Regions from separate parts of the Streptomyces sp. NBC_00271 genome, predicted to be linked through region 4. Evidence: riboswitches for the same ligand, from Rfam matches in the RefSeq annotation. Region 4 holds a riboswitch; each other region holds the start of a gene.

Region 1 (4,933 bases), 7.4 Mb from region 4:
CCGCGCCGGGCTCGGCGACTGGACCCCCAACCCGGAGCGCTTCCCGCAGGGACTGAAGCCGCTCGCCGACGACGTGCACGCGCTCGGCATGCAGTTCGGGATCTGGGTCGAGCCGGAGATGGTCAATCCGGACAGTGAGCTGTACCGCGCGCACCCCGACTGGGTGCAGTTCCAGCCGGGGCGGACCAGGACGGAGTTCCGCAACCAGCTCGTACTCAATCTCGCCCGCCCGGATGTCCAGGAGTACCTGTGGGAGCAGCTCGACGGTCTGCTCTCGAGCGCCCCGATCGACTATGTGAAGTGGGACTTCAACCGCTGCTTCACGGACGCCGGTTGGCCCGGTGAGCCGTACCCGCAGAAGCTGTGGGTCGAGCACGTGGAGGCCCTGTACGGGCTCCTGGACCGGCTGCGGGCCGAGCATCCCGGGGTAGCCTTCGAGTCCTGCTCGGGCGGTGGCGGCCGGATCGACCTCGGCGTCATGGCACGCACGGACCAGGTGTGGACCTCCGACAACACCGACCCGCTCGACCGGCTCGCCATCCAGCACGGCTTCAGCCAGATCCACCCGGCCCGGATCATGGCCGCCTGGGTCACGGACAGTCCGAACGCGCAGCTCAACGGTCGGATCAGCTCGCTGCGCTTCCGGTTCGTGAGCGCCATGGCCGGGGTGCTGGGGGTCGGCGGTGACCTGGCCGACTGGAGCGAGGCGGAGCTCGTCGAGGCGCGGGAGTGGGTGGACCTCTACAAGGAGATCCGGCCGGTCGTGCAGCGCGGCGACCTCTACCGGCTGCGGCCTCCGGAGGGCGGGCTGAGCGCCGTGCAGTACGTCCGCGGCGACGAGACCGTCGTCCTCGCCCTGCTCCAGGCGCAGCATCACGGCGAGCCGGTCGCCCCGCTCCGGTTGCGTGGGCTCGATCCGAGCGCCGCGTACGAATGCCGCGAAACGGGTGAAGTGCACCGAGGTGCGGTGCTGTTGCATCACGGGTTGCGGACGGGGCTGCGCGGGGACTTCGATGCGGCAGTTATCCGACTGCGTCGCATGTGAGCGTTCTGTCCCTATTGATGCCTTAATTCCAACTGGCCCTGGAATAAAAGACCGTGGTGTGACGTGCGTGAGCAGCGTCATATTCGTGACGATGCGTTGCCGGCCCGCTTTCTCGATCCGCCCGAATTTCCGGGCGGATTGAGGGGCGGGGGAGATCATTGTCCACGGAGGGTGACCGGAATTCCGGCATGGATCAAGAATGGCACGCGCACAGAAAAGCGACATGGTTGGCGATGCGCCCCCATGTCGCTTACGTTCGCCCTCAATCCGGACGGACGCCCAATCCTGCCGCCGCCCGGTATCCGCACACCCACCGGTAACCGGCAGGAGCGGGGGACCCACAGGTACCACGCCTGTTCCGGTCTCCGGAACGGCTAGGGGTATAGCCGCGCAGCCGCGTGGCCGGGCATCTCCAGCCCGCACCCGACAGCTCACCTCGCAGGCGCCGGAGAGGAATTCTTCATGCCCGCGAAGGGTAAGCACCGCCGACCCAAGTCCCAGCGTTTCTCCCGCTCGATCGCCGTGGCCGGAACCGGTGGCGCCGCCCTCGCGCTGCCGCTGATGGGGGCCGCCGGTGCCCATGCCGTGACGCCGACGGCCGCGGTTTCGTCCACTGCGGAAAAGACCGCGACGATTTCCGGCGCGACGGTTTCCGAAAAGACCGCGACGGTTTCCGAAAGGACCGCGACGGTTTCGGAAGAGACCGCGTCGACCTCCACGGCCTCGACGAAGACCTATTCGGTGAAGGCCGGCGACTGGCTCTCCAAGATCGCCGAGCGGCAGCACCTCCGCGGCGGCTGGCAGAAGCTCTACTCCGACAACCGTCAGGTCATCGGCAGCGACCCCTCGATGATCCACCCCGGCCTGAAGCTCACGATCGGCGTGAGGGCCGCGTCGACCGACGACACCAAGCCGTCGACCAAGCCGTCCACGCAGTCGTCCGCCAAGACGTCCACGCGATCGTCGGCGCAGTCGGCCGCCGGATCGTCCGGCGCGGCGGACGCGCCCAAGACCCAGGCCGCCACCACCCGGGCCACCGGCACCGCCACCCACACCGGTTACACCCTGCCGGTCGGGGGCGCCACCATCGGCACCGGCTACAAGGTCGCCGGCAGCATGTGGTCCAGCGGCTACCACACCGGCGTGGACTTCGTGGTCCCGACCGGCACCACCATCAAGGCCATTGCCGCCGGTACCGTCGTATCGGCCGGCTGGGGCGGCGCGTACGGCAACCAGGTCGTCATCCAGCACGCCGACGGCCGGTACTCGCAGTACGCTCACCTGTCCGCCCTGTCCGTCTCGGCGGGCCAGACCATGACCAATGGCCAGCAGATCGGCCTCTCCGGCGCGACCGGCAACGTCACCGGTCCGCACCTGCACTTCGAGATCCGCACCACCCCGAACTACGGCTCGGACATGGACCCGGTCGCGTACCTTCGCTCGCACGGTGTCGCCGTCGGCTGACGTCCGCCGCGCCTCTCACATCTTCGAGGGCCGGACCCCGCGATCGCGGGGTCCGGCCCTCGGCTTTTCTCCACGCGTCCCGGCGTGGTCCTTTCATGATCGGCACATTGCGGTCTTGTGGCACCGGCGAACGAGGTCTCGACACGGTGCGAGAGTGGCTCCACAGTGATCTCCGTAAGCGCTTTCTATGTCTTCGGCGGCGGCACCGCGGCCGTCGTCGCCACCGCAAGGAGCACGCCATCGTGAGACCTCGAAGACTCGGCGTCGTCACCGCCGCCGCGCTGCTGGCCGGTCTGGTCGCCGCGCCCTCGCACGCCACCGAACGGCATCCGCCGCCGCGCCGGATCGTGGAGAACCTGGACCGCGGCCTGGTCGCCGTCCCCTCGGGCAAGGGCACCTTCCTGAGCTGGCGGTTACTCGGCACGGAGTACGCACTCCCCCAAGTTCTCGGCTCCGCTCGAACAGGGGGTACCCCCACCGGGGACGCGATCGCGTTCAACGTGTACAAGGGCGGACGGCGGCTCAACCAGGCGCCGGTCACCCGGTCGACCACGTACCAGGACGACACCCGGGGCACCGGCACCTACACCGTGCGTGCCGTCGTCAACGGCCGTGAGCGGAAACCGAGTTCGGCGGCGCTCGACTTCGTGCGGGGTTACGCCGAGGTTCCGCTGGCCGCCGCCGACGGATACACCGTGCAACACGCCTGGCCCGGCGACCTCGACGGCGACGGACGCTACGAACTCGTCGTCAGCCGGCTCGCGCAGACCCGCGACAAGCCCGACCTCCTGGAGGCGTACACGCTCACCGGCGCGCGGCTGTGGCGCGTCGACCTCGGCCCGGGCTCGTACACCCAGGTCGGCGGGAACGGCGCCAACGATCCCGCGCCCGCCGCGATCAGCGGCTCGACGCCGATCGGCGGCTACCGCAACGACGACAACGTCACCGTGTACGACCTCGACCGCGACGGCAAGGCCGAGGTGCTGGTGCACACGGCCGACGGGACCACCTTCGCGGACGGCGCGAAGGTGACCGCCGACTCGCCCGCCGACCAGTTCATTTCGGTGATCGACGGGAAGACGGGCAGCGAGCGCACCCGGCAGCCCGTGCCCGACGACCTCGTCGCCGACGGCCCCTCCGGCGGACACTTCGGCATCGCGTACCTCGACGGCGTACATCCCAGCCTCGTCACGAAGTTGGTCACCCGGGTCGGCGCCAAACGCGGAGCCTTCCGGATCCTCTTCCAGACCTGGGACTTCAACGGCACGGATCTGAACCGGCGTTGGAAGTACGTCGTCCCGGTCGGCAGCGGCGCCACCAGCTTCCACCAGATCCGGACCGTCGACGTCGACCAGGACGGCAAGGACGAGATCGCCGACGGCAACTACGTCGTGGGCAGCGACGGCACGCTGCGCTATGTCGTCGACGGTGCCGGACACGGCGACCGTTTCGACATCGCCGACCTCGACCCCGACCGGCCCGGCCTGGAGGGCTTCGCGATCCAGCAGTCCGAACTGGGCGTCGTATCGAGGTTCCCCTGGTACTACTACGACGCCGACACCGGGCAGCGCCTGGTGACCGGCGAGCACCCGGCCGACCCGACGAGCGAATCCGACCTCGACGTCGGCCGGGGCAGCGCCGCCGACATCGACCCCGGCCACCCCGGCTACGAGTACTGGACCTCCACCGCCGACGTCACCCGCCCCGGCGCGGGCGTCTTCAACGTCCAGGACGGAAAGGTCTCCACGACCACGCCCAGCGTCAACTTCCGTATCTGGTGGGACGGCGACAAGGGCGCCGAACTCCTCGACTCCACGCATGTCGACAAGTGGGACCCGAAGGCCGAGACCAGCACGCGCCTCTTCGACCCGGACGGTGTCGTCTCCGGCGCCCGCAACGCGACCCCCTTCTACGGCGACCTCCTCGGCGACTGGCGCGAGGAGATCCTCGCCGAGACCGGCGACCACACCGCGCTGCGCCTGTACACCACCACCGAACCGACGAAGACCCGCATCTACACGCTCGCCCAGAACCCCGGCTACCGCCTCGGCTGGACCGTGCGCGGCTATCTCCAGTCGACGTACACGGACTACTACCTGGGCACCGAGACCCGGCGGGTGCCGAAACCTGCCATCACCACCACCGCTCGCACGGAAGGAACCTCATGACCACCCGCAGAGCCTTCGCGACCCTCGCCGCCGGTGCCGCGCTGTCGACGCTCGCCCCGGCCACCACCGCGAGCGCCTCGCCGCGCCACCGCCGCGGCCGACTCATCGCCCACGACGGCTTCCGCCGCGGTCTCGGCCAGTGGGTCACCGAACTGCAGGACGGCGGCACGGTCACCGCCTCGCACGGCGTCCTGGAGATCGACGTACCGAGCGGTGCGACGGTCTGGTTCAAGCAGCGGCTCGAAGGGCCCTACGT
Region 2 (4,933 bases), 230 kb from region 4:
GCCCACCAGCTTAGACCGGGCCCCCGGCACCCCCACAGAGCGGACGATCTCGTTCAGCTCCGCCGAAAACGACCGTGCGCACGATCGGGCGACCCTCTTCACCGGCGGCGCACGGGGATTTTCGCTGTCAGCCGAGCACCCTCCCCCCGCTCTGTACGTCCTGTACATTTTTTACAGAACCCTTCACAGGAGGCGCGTGCCATGAATGAACCGTCCGCCCGTCATGTCCTGCCCGAGTTCACCGAGCGGACGAGCATGGGGCACCGGACCCTGGATCCGTACTCGAAGCTGCTCGACGAGCGGATCGTGTTCCTCGGGACGCCGATCGACGACACCTCGGCGAACGACGTGATGGCGCAGTTCATGCACCTCGAATACCTGGCGCCGGACCAGGACATCGCGCTGTACATCAACTCCCCCGGCGGCTCGTTCAGCGCGATGACGGCGATCTACGACACGATGCAGTTCGTCAGTTGCGACGTGGAGACCACCTGCCTGGGGCAGGCCGCGTCGGCCGCCGCCGTACTGCTGGCCGGCGGCGCGCCGGGCAAGCGGTTCGCGCTGCCGGGTGCCCGGGTGCTGATCCACCAGCCGTCACTTCCCGAGCCGGTGCAGGGACAGGCGAGCGATCTGGCCCTCCAGGCCGAGGAGTTGATGCGCACTCGGAGGCTGCTGGAGGACATGCTCGTACGGCACACGGGGCAGAGTCCTGAACAGGTCGCCGCCGACATCGAGCGGGACAAGATCCTGGACGCCCAGGCCGCGTTGGCGTACGGACTGGTGGACGGGATCATCCCCAGCCGCAAGACCTCGCGCACCGCGCCCGGTGCGAAGAACGCCACACCCGACGCGAGGTGATCCGCCGATGGTGCCCGAACTGCCCCCGCTGCCCGCGCTGACACGAGCCGAGGCCGAGCTGATCGACCGTTACCTCGACGTGGTCGACCTGCTGGGCCGTATCAACCCGGCCAGGCCCGGAGACACCTATCGCGGGCTGCGTGCCGCCCAGGCGCTGGTCGCCAAGGCCACCGAGCTGCGGGACGCCCTCGCGCTGATGCACCAGCGCGGCGAGAGCGAGGTGCACGCGCCGACGCTGGCGCAGGCTCTGCGCGTCCTCGACGGTGAGCGGCGGGCGGCCCGCGTCACGCTGCCGCCCGAAGCCGACAATTGACACATCCCCACCCGGGTCGCCGTGCGCGCCGCGTCGGCGAGGCGTCCGGCCCGGGGTTCAAACGGACCAGATGGCGTACCCCCTGATGGAGTAATCACACACCCCTTCGGGGAACCGAAAAAGTTGCACAACGCGCGTACCCCGGAGGCGGAATGAGATGCTCCGGTGCTGGTGGGCGCGTCGCCGGTGTCCCCAACATCGCCCGAACAGGGGGTCGTCCACCCGAACGGGTGAGTGGTGAGTAACCCCACAAATCGCCGGTTCCGCTCGGATTTTGTGACTGCTATGCGTGAAGATCCCTTCCGACGACAAGCCCCCGCCACAGCGGCGGGGCGGTCCGGGCGGACGCCGAGTCCTGCCGCTGCCCGGATGACCGGTCGACAGAAGTGCATCGGCAGGAGTGGAGGACCCAGCAAGACGGGTCGCCGGAGAGATCCGGGCGGTCCTTGGGGTGAAGCCGCGCAAGCGGCCGGGCTACTTCGCCAGCCCGAATCCGACAGGTCATCCTTCACAGGCGGCTGACGAAGGGTTGCGCATGACTGCGCTCAATCGTGTCCCGTCGCTGTGGACCCGGGCCGGTACGGCCTCGGCGCTCACCATCGCCGCCGTGGGCGGCAGCCTCGTGGTTCCTGGCGTCGCATCCGACGCCGAAGCGGCCACGTTGGCGACGAAGGCACTTCAGGTCGCGGCTTCCAAGAAGGGCTCCCCGTACCAGTACGGTGCCGCCGGGCCACGCCGCTTCGACTGCTCCGGGCTCACGCTCTACTCGTACAAGAAGGCGGGCAAGACGCTGCCTCGTACGGCCGCGGCGCAGTACAACAAGACGCACCACATCTCCGCGTCCCACCGCAAGGCCGGAGACCTGGTGTTCTTCCACTCGGGCCGGAACGTGTACCACGTCGGCATCTACGCCGGGAAGGGCAAGATCTGGCACTCCCCGAAGACAGGGGAGGTCGTGAAGCTGCAGAAGATCTGGACGAAGAGCGTCTGGTACGGCCGGGTCAGCTGACCTGCCCGAGGGGGTGCCGCCGGCCGGCACCCCCTCGGGGTTCCCCCCGGGCGTGAAAAGCGGACGAACCGGTTACTCGTTCAGCATGGCTGAGCGACCTTCCCCCGATGAACGGAACGAGACGCCCCTCGAGCGCGCCGATCGAAACTTCGGCGAGCTGCTCCAGGAACTGCGCGTCACGCAGACCGGTGTGCAGATCCTCTTCGCGTTCCTGCTGACACTGGCGTTCACCCCACGCTTCCCGTCCCTCGACACGGTGCAGCGCGCCACGTACGTCACCACCCTCCTGCTGGCCGTGGCGGCCGCCGCGCTCTTCACGGCGCCGGCCGCGCTGCACAGGTCGCTGTTCCAGCAGGGCGCGAAGCCGACCATCGTGCGGGTCTCCTCCGTCCTGTCCACGGTGGGAATGGGCGTGCTGATGCTTGCGCTGACGGGATCGGTGCTGCTCGTCGTGGACGTCGCGCTGGGACGCGCCGCCGGGATCGCCTCGGGCGCGGGCACCCTGCTTGTCTGTGTGGCGCTGTGGGGCCTCCTGCCCGGCCTGGTGCACCGTGCCGTCGTCAGCGCGGGGACGGCTCCGAAAGAAGCACCCGACCGAGAACCGTGAGCGCGCTCATCGCCCGGTTGCCCTCGGGCACGAACCGTGGCAGCAGGCTGAGGAAGGTGATCGGCGCCTTCGGGTCGAGCGCGTGGGTGTTGGACCCCTGCCGCAGCGGGCGGTTGGTCCCGCCTGCGGCTCCGGTGGGGCCGCTGTTGCTGGACCGGGAGATCCGCGCCGTACGATCTCCGTCGTCCACCGGACCGGGGACGTCTCGGCACCGGCGGCCGAGGCCTTCCGGGCCCCGCTGCGAGGCGCCTCGCAGCGCAGCACGACAACTGAGCCGCTCCTCAGGGCTCTTGTGGGCCGCCGGCCGTCACCGGCTGGGCCGGCACCGTCCAGGGCAGCTCGATGGCGACCGTCTTGCCGCCCTCACGGGTGGGCCGGACGACGAGTCTGCCGCCGCATTCGGCGGTCAGCCAGCGGATGATCACCATGCCCCGTCCATTGTCCTGCTGGACGGCGGCAGGCAGACGTTTGGGAAAGCGCGGATGGCTGTCGGTGACGCCGATCCTGAGGTGTTCGTCTCGGTCGAGCCGGACGTCCACCGTGAAGGTGGGCGACTGCCCGAACGTATGTTGGACGGCGTTGGTGGCTAGTTCTGACACGATCAGGCGTACGGTGTCCGCGACTTCGGCGTCGCACGGCAGGCCCCATTCGGCCAGCACATCGGCGACGAAATTCCGGGCCGCGGAGACCGAGGCGGGATCGCTCGGCAGAGTGACGGATGCTTCCTGGTGATCTGCCATGGCGACGTCGTCCCTTTCCCACGGGACCGGAGTCCGACACGGAGCGGATGGTTCGAGTACGGTCCCGGACTGGTGCTTCGCGCCAGACTGCCATCACTGGGCCGGTCACGGGTGCGATCCACCGAGATATGCATATATCTGTCGCTCGATGCGGTGAACTCCACGACGACGGAGCGTATTTGGGCGGCTCGGAAGGAGTAAGGAGTACGGCCATGCAGCACGGTCCCGCGGTGCGCCGCCGCAAGCTCGGTGCCGAACTGCGCGCGCTGCGCGCCGTCGCCGGTCTCACCAGTGGTGAGGCGGCCCGTCTCGTCGGCTGGCACCAGTCGAAGGTGAGCCGGATCGAGACCGGTATCAGTGGGGTGAAACCGGCCGACGTGGAGCGCCTGTTGGACGCCTACGCCGTCACGGAGCCCGAGTTACGGGAACTCCTGGTCGGCCTCGCGGGCTCCGAGGGCAACGGCCGCCATCACTGGTGGCACGCCTACCGCGGGGTCCTGCCACCCACGTACCGCGACTTCATCAGTCTTGAGTCCCAGGCCAGCGGCATGCGCACGCTGGAGACCACGGTGGTACCCGGACTGCTCCAGACGCCCGAGTACGCACGGGAGGTGACCCGGGTCGCCGTCGGCGGCCTGGAGGACGGCAAGCTCGACGCGCTCGTCGAGGTGCGCCTCGCCCGGCAGGACGTCCTGCGTTCGAATCCGCCGCTGGAACTGACCGCGGTCCTCGACGAGGCCGTGTTAAGACGCGAGGTCGGCGGACCGAAGGTGATGGCTCGGCAACTGGACCGTCTGCGGGAGGCCGCCACCCTGCCTCAAGTGCGCCTTCAGGTCCTGCCGTTCGCCGCGGGAGCCCATATCGGCGTCACCGGGCCTTTCGTTATCTTCTCATTTCCGAACACAACTGATCTGGATGTGGTTGTTCTCGACCACTTGACGAGTAGCCTCTACCTCGAACGGAAAGAAGACCTTCAGGCCTACACCGAGGCCTTCAACGCCCTTCAGTTCCACGCCCTTTCGCCCGAGGACTCGTTGGACTACATCGCCGGGATAGGTGACGGCGCGTAAGGAGGCACCCCCCATGACTGCACTGCCTCGGTACGTAAGTTCCAGTACTTCACTCCGCGACGTGCGATGGCTGCGCAGCAGCCGCAGTACGGGAATGAACAACTGCGTCGAGACGGCCCGACCCGGCCCAGGACCCTGGGCCGGACTGGTCGCTGTGCGCGATTCCAAGAACAAGGCGGGCCCCGCCCTGCTCTTCACTCCCGCCAGTTGGGAGGGCTTTGTCGCCGGGCTGAACTGATCACGCCGACGGCGTGCTCGATCTGCGCGTCGGTGAGGTCCGCGCGGGCGGTCAGCCGCAGCCGTGAGATGCCGTCCGGCACGGACGGGGGGCGGAAG
Region 3 (4,933 bases), 3.4 Mb from region 4:
CCGCGTCCGTCAGGGTCAGGTCGGCGACCGCCAGCAGGGCCGGCAGCTGCTCGACCGTCCGTGCGGAGGCGATGGGCGCCGCGACCGTCGGCCGGGCGGCGAGCCAGGCGAGGGCGACCGTGGCGACCTCGGCGTCATGGGCCACGGCGACCTCGTCGAGGGCGGCCAGGACGCGGATGCCGCGCTCGGTGTCGAGGTGCTTGCCCGCGCCCGCGGCCCGCGCGGACTCGACCGTCGTACCCGGGCGGTACTTGCCGGTGAGGAAGCCGGACGCGAGCGCGAAGTAGGGGACGGCGGCCAGGCCGGTCCGGGAGGCGACCTCCTGGAGCGGGCCCTCGTAGGTGTCGCGCGAGACGAGGTTGTAGTGCGGCTGGAGGGCGACGTAGCGCGCGAGACCCTCGCGGTCGGAGAACTCCACGGACTCCGCGAGCCGCTCGGCGGAGATGTTGGAGGCGGCGATCTCCCGGACCTTGCCGGCCCGGACCAGTTCGTCCAGCGCGCCGATGATCTCCTCGACCGGCACCGAGGTGTCGTCGAAGTGGGTGTAGTAGAGGTCGATGTAGTCCGTTCCGAGGCGGCGCAGCGAGGCGTCGGCGGCGGCCCTGATGTTCGCCGGGGACAGGCCCTTGTACTCGGGGTGGGTACTGACCTTGGTGGCGAGGACGACATCGGAGCGGTTGCCGCGCGCGGCGAACCACTTGCCGATGACCGTCTCCGACTCACCGCCCTTGTGGCCGGGGACCCACGCGGAGTAGCCGTCGGCGGTGTCGACGAAGTTGCCGCCCCCGGCCGTGTAGGCGTCGAGCACGGCGAAGGACTGCGCCTCGTCGGCGGTCCAGCCGAAGACGTTGCCGCCGAGGGAGAGCGGGAAGACCTCGAGGTCGGAGGAGCCGAGCTTGCGAAGGGAAGTCATGCCTTATTTCAACAGGCGTACCGGATTGCCGTATTCCGCACACGGCCCCTGGGAACGATCAGGGGTTGATGCCCTTGCTCTGCAGCCACGCCATCGGGTCGATCGCGCTGCCGCCGCCCGGGTGAACCTCCAGGTGCAGATGCGGCCCGGTCACGTTGCCGGTCGCGCCCACGCGCCCGATGACGTCGCCGGTGGCCACCTTCTGCCCCACGCTGACGCTGATGGACGACTGGTGGCAGAACCACAGCTCCGTGCCGTCGTCGAGGGTGAGGATGGTGCGGTAGCCGTACGAGCCGGCCCAGCCCGCCTCCGTGATCGTGCCGCTGTGGACGGCCTTGATCAGCGTGCCGGTGGGGGCCGCGAAGTCGAGGCCGGTGTGATAGCCGGAGGACCACATGGAACCGGCGTCACCGAAGCGGGAGGTCAGGGTGTACGAGGAGGTCGGCAGCGAGTAGCTCTTGGCGAGCTCGGCGAGGCGCGCGGCCTCGGCCTTCTGCTTGGCGTCCTCGTCCGCCTTCTTCTTCGCGGCGGCGACCTTGGCCTCGGCGTCGTCCTTCTGCTGGGCGGCCAGCGCGACCGCCTTCTTCGCGGCGGCGGCCTCGGCGGCGTCCTGGGCCGCCTTGTCGATCTGGTCCTGCTGCGACTCGGCCTGCTGGATGATGCGGGCGCGCAGCGCCTCGCCCGCGTCCGTGTTGCCCTGCGCGGCGTCGGCGCTGGTCACACCGGCGCTGGTGAGCGGGGTGGCGGAGCCCTTCGGCGTGCTGGGACCGCCGTCGGATATCAGTGCCTTGGCCGATTCGGTGACCGAGGAGAGGTCGGGCAGCGAGATGGAGACCGGCGGCTTGCCGGGCGCCGCGGTGGCCATGCCGCCCGCGCCGACGGCGGCGATGACGCCGACACCGAGGACCGTGGAGCTGCGGGCGAGTCCCCCGCCGCGCTGCTTGGAGACGCGGTGCCGGCCGCGGAGGGGACGGATGGAATCCTCGGTGGGGTTCCACTCCTCCCAGGGGCCCTCGTCCTTGCCGTAGGCGTAGCCAAAAGTCTGGGTGTCGTTCGGCGGGAACGAAGTGGGCTGGGCGGGCCGGTTGGACGCCACGTGGGCGTGCTCCTTTCCTTCCTTCTCGCCTACCGGGTTAGCTGACGGGTTCGGAGCAGGAAGGTCTCCTACGCGCGTCAACCCACGGTGTCTCCACCGTGAAAGACGCTCGATTCACCCCAAGTTGGTGGTTCCCCGGTTCCCTCGCGGGATTCGGCGCGTGCGCACGGAGCCGACTCTTGTGACGGCTGGGACGACCGCGCTGCGTTATCGAACGTTAATAGACGCGGGTACCGGATTCCAAGCTGTTCGTACTGATCATTAACGACTTTCGGCCAGGACTTACCGCCCACGACCGGCGGAATTCGGGCGAGTTGGCCGCGCTTCCCTACTTGGCGGTTATTTGACGGTGCGTCAGTCGTTATGCGGAGGGGCATCGACCGATCACCCCTCGTGACATCGATCAAGAAAGCCCCTTCCGTGGCTACGGCCGCCGTACGGCGAGCAGGGCCATGTCGTCCGTCAGGGCGCCACCCGTGTGCCGCCGGACCTCCTCCACGAGCGTGGCCAGCAGGGCGTCGGGGCCGGGGAAGGTCCGTCCGGCCAGGCGCGCGGCCGGATCGTAGAAGCGCCCCTGCGCGTCGCGGGCCTCGGACAGTCCGTCCGTGTGGAAGAGGAGCGTGGCCCCGTGCGGGAACTCCGTCTCCTCGGCACGGTCCGGCCAGCTGCCCAACTCGCCCATGCCGAGCGGCAGTGCGGGGTTCGCGGCGGCGAGCGTGACCAGTGTTCCGTCCGCGTGCAGGAGCAGCGGTGGCGGGTGGCCTCGGTTGACGATCCTTACGAGGCCGCCCTCGTGCGTGATCTCCGCGAGGACGGCGGTGGTGAACCCCTCGAAGGCGTCGACGCCCCCGCGCCGGGTGCCCTCGCGGGCCAGCGCCCGCTCCAGCCGCTGCGCGACCGCCTCCGGCGTGGCCTCCTGCTCGGCCGCCTCCCGGAACGCCCCGATGAGCACCGCGACGGCGGCCACCGCGTCCATGCCCTTCCCTCGTACGTCGCCCACCGCCAGCCGTACGCCGTGCGGGGAGTCCTGCACCGCGTACAGGTCGCCGCCGATGAACGCGCCCGCCTGCGCGGCCTCGTAGCGCGCCGCGACGTCGAGGCCGCCGATCCGCTGGTCGGGTTCCGGCAGGACGGCACGCTGGACCGCCTCGGCGATCTGGTGGGCCGAGGCGAGTCGTTCGTCGGTGCGGCGGACGAGGATGTTGATGAGCACGGCCAGCACGCCGACGGTCGCCACGGTGGCGACCTCCGTGAGCGCGTCCACCTTGAAGACGATGCCGAGCCGGATGTGGGTCGTGAGCACCGCGACGAGCGCCGCGACGCCGGTGAGCACGGTGCCGCGCAGCGAGAAGAGCGGGGCGGCCACGAGCGGCGCGGCCGTGAAGAGGGGGCCCGCGGTGAAGGCCATCGGGGTGAAGTAGTCGTAGAACGCGCCGACCAGGATGAGCAGCGCGGGCAGCACCCGGACGAGGCTGCGCGCGCAGGAGATCCGGCACCGGTCCGCGTCGGCCGGGCGGGGCTCCGACTCGTCCCCGAGTCCGGGATCGGGCACGGGGTCCTCGGGCAACCGCCCACCGGACCGGTCGTACGGCTCGTCACACGACTCCTCGCCCGGCTCGCCGTACGGCTCCTCGGCCCACCGCGCGCCTCCTTGCTGCTGCCCCACCCGTCCAGGCTTCCCGGGACGGGGGCGGGGGGCGAGCGGTGAGGGGCCGACCGGGGGACACGTCAGTCCGAGGCCGACCACCGGACGCCGCCCGCTCCGCCGCGCCCGTGGTGGTGCCCGGCCGGGGCGACAACGGTCCCGCCGTCCGGCACGAAGTCATGACCGCCGTGACAGGCCCCGAGGAACAGCGCGCACACGGCGAGCAGCAGCGCGAGCGCCGGCGCGCGCCGGACCAGCCACCGATGACAACTCATAGTGAGCGGAAGACTACAGAAAGTCGGGTCGGCAGGGAAAATCGGGGCGGGACGGCAATCGGGAAATCCGGCGGCAAGAAAACCGGGACGGTGAACGGGAAAAAACCAAGGGCCGGAACTCGTTTCCGAGTTCCGGCCCTTGGCCTTCAGTAGCGGGGACAGGATTTGAACCTGCGACCTCTGGGTTATGAGCCCAGCGAGCTACCGAGCTGCTCCACCCCGCGTCGTTGAAATTAGTGTACGCCATCCGCGGGGCCCGATTCACCAGGCTTTTCGCGGACGACCGCGGGGCCGCCCCTAGCCGGCCGCGAGAAGGTGACGATTGGGCGCCACGGCCCGCTCCTCGAACTCCGGCAGTACGACGACGTCCGCCCCCGCGGCCACGAGCAGACCGTTCCCGTCGGCCTCCGTCACGAACGTGTCGGGCTCGCGCCACGCGGTGACCACCCGCCGTACCCCCGCGTCGAGGATCAGCCGCGCACAGGGCGCGGGCCGGGACGCCCGCCGCGCACACGGCTCCAGGCTGCTGTACACGGTGGCGGAGCGCAGCCGCGGATCCGCGGGATCGATCTTCGCGAGCGCCGCCTCCTCGGCGTGCACGACGGGGTCGTCGCCCTCCCGCGAGTGCCCGCGCGCCAGCTCGGTGCCGTCGGCCGCCACCACCACCGCCCCCACGCTGAACGCCGTCTCCGAGGGCGGGCACAGCGCCGCCAGCTCACAGGCGACGCCCAGCCAGTGCCGGTCCGCGGCGGAGGCGAGGGCGCCTTCCCCGGGTGCGGTGGGGACGTAGCGGACGAGGACGACGTCCCCGACCGGTCGCGTCTCCACCAGCCGCATCCGGCCCGGCGGATATCCCCCGGGCCCGAACAGCCGTGGCGCGTCCGGCTCCCCCACGAAGAGCGGCGCGACGGCGAGCTGCAACTCGTCCGCCAGCCCCTGTGTCATCAGCTGGGTGTGCACGCGCCCCCCGCCCTCGACCATGAGCCGCCGCACCCCGCGGACGT
Region 4 (4,933 bases):
GGCGGCGGTGTCGGACGCGAACAGCCACAGGGTGCCGCGCACGCCGGGGCGCGCCCCCGTCACCCGGGTCGACAGGATCCGCCAGCTCCTGCCGTCGGCACGGAGGGTGACCGGCACGGGCGCCCTGGCGGGCAGCGCCACGTCGGCCGCCGGTTGCGGGCCGCCCGTGAAGGTCTCCTCGGGGCCGATCAGCCGTACGCCCACGTCCAGGGCCGAGGTGAACACCCGGCGTTCGCGGGCCTGCTCCACCGCCGCCGACCGGTCGGCGGCGCTCGCGCGCAGCAGCCCCCGGGCGTCCTTGGCGACGGCCACCGCGCGCTCACGCAGATGCGTGTCCTGCTGATCGTGCAGATCCGCGGCGACCAGCCGCAGCAGCAGCCAGCCGGTGGCCAGTACCAGTACGGGCACGGTGGCGCCGACGGCCAGGGCGATCCGCGTGGACAGTCTCACGGCCGCTCCCGCGGGTCGTCGTCGCGCAGGACGAAGCCCACGCCTCGTACGGTGTGGATGATCCGGGAGCGCCCCGACGTCTCCAGTTTTCGGCGCAGATAGCTGACGAAGGTGTCCACCGCGTCGGTGCGGACCTCGAAGTCGTAGCCCCATACGCGTTCGAGGAGCTGGTCCCGGCTGAGCACGATGCCGGCGTTGCGGGCGAGGAAGTGGAGGAGTTCGAACTCGCGGCGGGTCAGTTCCACCGGCCGCCCGTCGAGGCTCACTCCGCGGGCGGCGGGATCAAGGAGCAGCCCGCCGGCCCGTACGGTGCCGCTGTCCCGTGGCGGCCTGCGCCGCAGCAGCGCCTCCAGCCGCAGGACCAGCTCCTGCAGGGCGAAGGGCTTGACGAGGTAGTCGTCGCCGCCCGCCTGCAGGCCCGCGATCCGGTCGGCGGTCTCGTCGAGTGCGGAGAGCATCAGCACGGGTACGTCGTTGTCCTCGTCCCGCAGTGCCCTGCACACCTCGATGCCGCTGAGGTCGGGCATCGAGATGTCCAGCACGATCACATCCGGCGGCGTCCGCCGGGCCACCGCCAGGGCCGGCCGGCCCCCGTCGGCCAGGTCCACGGTGAATCCGCCGAGCCTCAGGCCCCGCTCCAGCGAGCGGCGGATCGCCGCGTCGTCGTCCACGACCAGGACACGGCCGCGCTGCCCACTCATCACCACTGTCCCTCCCCGCCCCACCCCGGCGTCCTGCCGGGGCCCGCCGCCGCCCATCGTGCATCAGCCGGGACGGTCCCGGCCCCGAGGGGTGGACCAAGGGTTCGGTGAGAGCCGCCCGGACCGGCCCCGGTCGGCGCGGGCCCTGGCGGAGCGTGGCGGTTGCGCGGGGCCTTACCCGACGGTTGCATACGACTGTGTCGTCGATGGCCGACCCCGCACGCAGCGAACGACCCGCCGAACCAGGCCTCCGTGCGGCCGGGCCCACCAGGGCCGGACTTCTACGACGTCCGTGGAGGAGCGATGGGTGTGGACGCGAGCGCGCAGGTCGGCCACGGGAAACGGTGGGCGGCCAGGGCCGCGCTGGTCGCGGCGGCGCTGGCGGTGCTGCTGCCGCTCGGTTACGGAGGCGTGGACGGCGTACTGCTGCTCCTGGCCGCGCTCCTCGGCGTGGCCGTCACGGCGGCGGCGCTGTGGTGGGCGCTGACCCGGCGCGGCCCGCTCCGCTGGGTGGCGGCCGTGCTGGCGGCCGTCGCCCCCGGCGCCGTGATCACCCTGTTCGCCGTGGCCCGCCTGCTCTGGGCCATCCCCGTGTCGCTGGCACTGTGGACCGTGGCCGTCTGGAGCGGCCGGTACGCCCTGCGGAGCGACCGGACGCACGCCCCGCGCCCGAAGGAACGCAGGGCACCACCGCCGCGGCGACCCTTCCTCCTCATGAACCCGCACTCCGGCGGTGGCAAGGTGGCGAAGTTCGGACTGCGGGAGAAGGCGGAGCGGCTCGGCGCGCAGGTCGTGCTCCTCGACCCGGACCAGCACCAGGACGTCACCGCGCTGGCCCGGGCCGCCGTCGCGGACGGCGCGGATCTGCTGGGCGTCGCCGGCGGTGACGGTACCCAGGCGCTGGTCGCGGCCGTCGCCGCCGAACACGGTCTGCCGTTCCTGGTGGTCTGCGCCGGCACCCGCAATCACTTCGCCATGGATCTCGGCCTCGATCGCGACAACCCGGCGACCTGCCTGGACGCCCTCACCGACGGCGTCGAACTCCGCGTGGACCTCGGCTTCGCCGGCGGCCACCCGTTCGTCAACAACGCCTCCTTCGGAGCGTACGCGGCGGTCGTGCAGAGTCCCGCGTACCGCGACGACAAGATCGGCACCATCCTGGACCTCCTGCCCGACCTGCTCACCCGCCAGCGCGGGCCGCGACTGACCGCCCGCACCGGCGACACGACGCTCGACGCCCCGCAGGCCGTACTGGTGAGCAACAACCCCTACCGCACCAACGATCCGGCCGGTCTCGGCCGCCGCGAACGGCTCGACTCCGGGCTGCTCGGTGTCCTCGGCATCACGGTGGACAGCGCGGCCGAGGCCGCCGTGCTCGTGCTGGACCCCGCGCCGGACGGAATCGCGGTCCTGACCACCCGTGAGGTGGTCATCGACGCCGACCGTGCGGAGATCGAGGCCGGCATCGACGGCGAGGCCCTGGTCCTGCCCGCCCCGGTCCACTGCCGCGTCGAACCCGGAGCGCTGCGCGTCCGCGTCCCCAGGGACCGGCCCGGCGTGCCGGAGGCCCAACCCCCTTTGGACTGGCGCCGGTTGCGCACGCTCGCGGCGACCATGGGGCGCACGGCGGTCGTACGACATCCTGGTCGCGGCCGGGACACGTAGACGAAGGTCACAATTACATATCGGACAGTTCGCGCTCCAATCTTCACACCAGGCACACAAATTGGCTAAGTTGGCTGTAGGCCGCACGACTCCCTCCGGCGAACCTCGCCGGGTCGCGCGACCTCCGCCGAATCCGGCGCCCCCGTGGCCACCGGAACCAGGACCCAACCGACCTTGGGGTGAATCGGCCCAACTGCCCCACCGGGCAAGGGCCGTAGGGCATGCCTTCCGGAATCTTCCGCCCGAACCCGACAGCCGGCCCGGTAGGCGGAGTACGGAAGGAGTACGGCTCCCATGGCGCCGGAACGAACCCCGCGCCCTGGAGGCAACAGCCTCCCTGGCATGCCCGACTCCGCACGCGCGACGGCCGCCCTCAGTGGCGCGGACGGTCCGAGCCGCGAGGAGGTGCAGCAGCGGATCAGCTCCCTCTACGACCAGGCCGAGAACGCCGTGGGGTTCGTCAACGGGACCCGCGCGATGACCACGGGGAGCCGAAACCGCGTCAACCCGGCGCCGGAAACCGCGCGCAGGCGCCGTGACCCCGCCCTCGACGACATCACCAAGACCTGGTTCGACGCGGCGCGCAGGCAGTTGGGTCCGTCCGCGCCGGCCAGGCTGCCGGCCGACCGGATGCCGAAGCCCCCGGCCGAAGCACGGCCCACGGGCCCGGCGAAGCGGCCGGAGGACGGACTCGGCGACCGTGGGCGGGAGTTGACCGCCCGCCCCGTTCTCGAGTTGACCGCGGGCCCCTCCGCCGAGGCGGCCGCCGGGCCCGTGGCCGAGTTGACGGCCAGGGCCGTCGCCGCGCTGCCGGCCGCGCCGGAGCCTGCGCCGCGACCCGCGCAGGAGGCCGCCACGGCCCTGCTGCCCGCGTTGCCCGCCGGGCCGGCGCAGTCCTCGTTGAAGACGTCCAAGGAGAAGATCCAGCGGAAGCTGGCGCTGGCCCGTGAGCTGGTGTCCAAGCACGCCGCACAGTGGAACCCCGGGCCCGCGGCGATCGAGTCACGTCCGGCCGAGGGTGTCTGGCCCACCCCGGAGGATCAGGCTCGCCAGCAGGCCGCGCAGGAGTGGCAGCGACAGCAGTCGACCGCACTCGGCCCGGACATGTCCATGGGCACCGGGATGCCTCTCGGTGCGGACGTGTCCATGGGTACGGGGATGCCGTTCGGCGCGGACATGTCCCTCGGCGCGGGAATGCCCCTGGCCACGGACATGTCCATGGGGGTGGGGATGCCCCTCGGTGCCGACATGCCCCTCGGTGCGGGGATGCCACTGGCCACGGGCATGCCGCTCGGCGCGGACATGTCCCTCGGCGCGGGAATGCCACTGGTCACGGACATGCCCATGGGTATGGGGATGCCCCTGGCCGCGGGTATGCCCGTAGGCACCGGCGCGGTCAACATGGCCGTCGGAGCGGTCGGCGCCGTGGAGTCGGCGTACGGCGGGAAGGCCGCCAAAGCCCTCGCCTTCGCCCGCGAGCAGATCGGCAAGCCGTGCGTCTGGGGCGCGACCGGACCGGACTCGTACGACTCCGCCAGCCTCGTCCAGGCCGCCTGGAGGGCCGCCGGAGTCGCACTCCCGCGCACCGTGCACGGGCAGGCGACCGCCGGTGCGGCGATTCCCCTGACCGACATCCAGTTCGGCGACCTGATCTTCTTCTACGACAACGTCAGCCACGTCGGCTTCTACACCGGCAACGGCATGATGATCCACGCCCCCAGCCCGGGTGCCTCGATACGCGAAGAGTCCCTCTTCTTCGCCGGACAGAACGCGATCCACGGCGCGCTGCGCCCGGCGTGACGGACGCCGCGACATCTCCAGCACCTCAAAGCACATATAAGGCACCGGAAAGGCCAAAGCTCCGCAATACGGGATGTACGTGATCCACGCGGGCCTCGCCGCCCGGCTCGCCACCCGCGCTGACCATACTGGGAGGCCACGCCGCCTCCCATCGCAAAGTGACTCATGCCCAAGCCCTCCACCGCCCGCGCCACCGCCCCGGAAACCGTCTGGCTGGCCGGCGGGCGCCACATCGGGCCCGCCCCGCAGGAGATCCTCAGGGAGAACCTGCGAAGGCTGAAGGCCGACGAGACCATCCACGACTTCCTGGAGGCAGA

The links. Region 4 has a riboswitch for cyclic di-AMP ahead of OG798_RS11175 (C40 family peptidase). Riboswitches for the same ligand answer to the same signal wherever they lie in the genome.
Region 1: another riboswitch for cyclic di-AMP. It lies ahead of OG798_RS44425 (M23 family metallopeptidase); the one in region 4 lies ahead of OG798_RS11175 (C40 family peptidase).
Region 2: another riboswitch for cyclic di-AMP. It lies ahead of OG798_RS12190 (C40 family peptidase); the one in region 4 lies ahead of OG798_RS11175 (C40 family peptidase).
Region 3: another riboswitch for cyclic di-AMP. It lies ahead of OG798_RS26465 (M23 family metallopeptidase); the one in region 4 lies ahead of OG798_RS11175 (C40 family peptidase).

What each region holds. Positions count from the first base shown of each region.
Region 1 is NZ_CP108070.1:9,765,017-9,769,949, forward strand. Features, by position in the region: gene OG798_RS44420 (alpha-galactosidase) at 1-1,045, shown strand, start outside; cyclic di-AMP (ydaO/yuaA leader) riboswitch at 1,347-1,505, shown strand; gene OG798_RS44425 (M23 family metallopeptidase) at 1,508-2,509, shown strand; gene OG798_RS44430 (rhamnogalacturonan lyase family protein) at 2,752-4,677, shown strand; gene OG798_RS44435 (DUF6250 domain-containing protein) at 4,674-4,933, shown strand, end outside.
Region 2 is NZ_CP108070.1:2,581,836-2,586,768, forward strand. Features, by position in the region: gene OG798_RS12180 (ATP-dependent Clp protease proteolytic subunit) at 202-858, shown strand; gene OG798_RS12185 (hypothetical protein) at 866-1,171, shown strand; cyclic di-AMP (ydaO/yuaA leader) riboswitch at 1,549-1,703, shown strand; gene OG798_RS12190 (C40 family peptidase) at 1,707-2,180, shown strand; gene OG798_RS12195 (DUF6328 family protein) at 2,266-2,787, shown strand; gene OG798_RS12200 (ATP-binding protein) at 3,069-3,527, opposite strand; gene OG798_RS12205 (helix-turn-helix domain-containing protein) at 3,740-4,597, shown strand; gene OG798_RS12210 (DUF397 domain-containing protein) at 4,611-4,835, shown strand; gene OG798_RS12215 (8-amino-7-oxononanoate synthase) at 4,792-4,933, opposite strand, start outside.
Region 3 is NZ_CP108070.1:5,801,616-5,806,548, forward strand. Features, by position in the region: gene OG798_RS26460 (aldo/keto reductase) at 1-913, opposite strand, end outside; gene OG798_RS26465 (M23 family metallopeptidase) at 972-2,009, opposite strand; cyclic di-AMP (ydaO/yuaA leader) riboswitch at 2,021-2,178, opposite strand; gene OG798_RS26470 (PP2C family protein-serine/threonine phosphatase) at 2,434-3,561, opposite strand; gene OG798_RS26475 (hypothetical protein) at 3,738-3,929, opposite strand; tRNA gene OG798_RS26480 (tRNA-Met) at 4,080-4,153, opposite strand; gene OG798_RS26485 (dihydrofolate reductase family protein) at 4,227-4,933, opposite strand, start outside.
Region 4 is NZ_CP108070.1:2,355,465-2,360,397, forward strand. Features, by position in the region: gene OG798_RS11160 (sensor histidine kinase) at 1-450, opposite strand, end outside; gene OG798_RS11165 (response regulator transcription factor) at 447-1,151, opposite strand; gene OG798_RS11170 (diacylglycerol/lipid kinase family protein) at 1,455-2,816, shown strand; cyclic di-AMP (ydaO/yuaA leader) riboswitch at 2,932-3,102, shown strand; gene OG798_RS11175 (C40 family peptidase) at 3,159-4,616, shown strand; gene OG798_RS11180 (hypothetical protein) at 4,782-4,933, shown strand, end outside.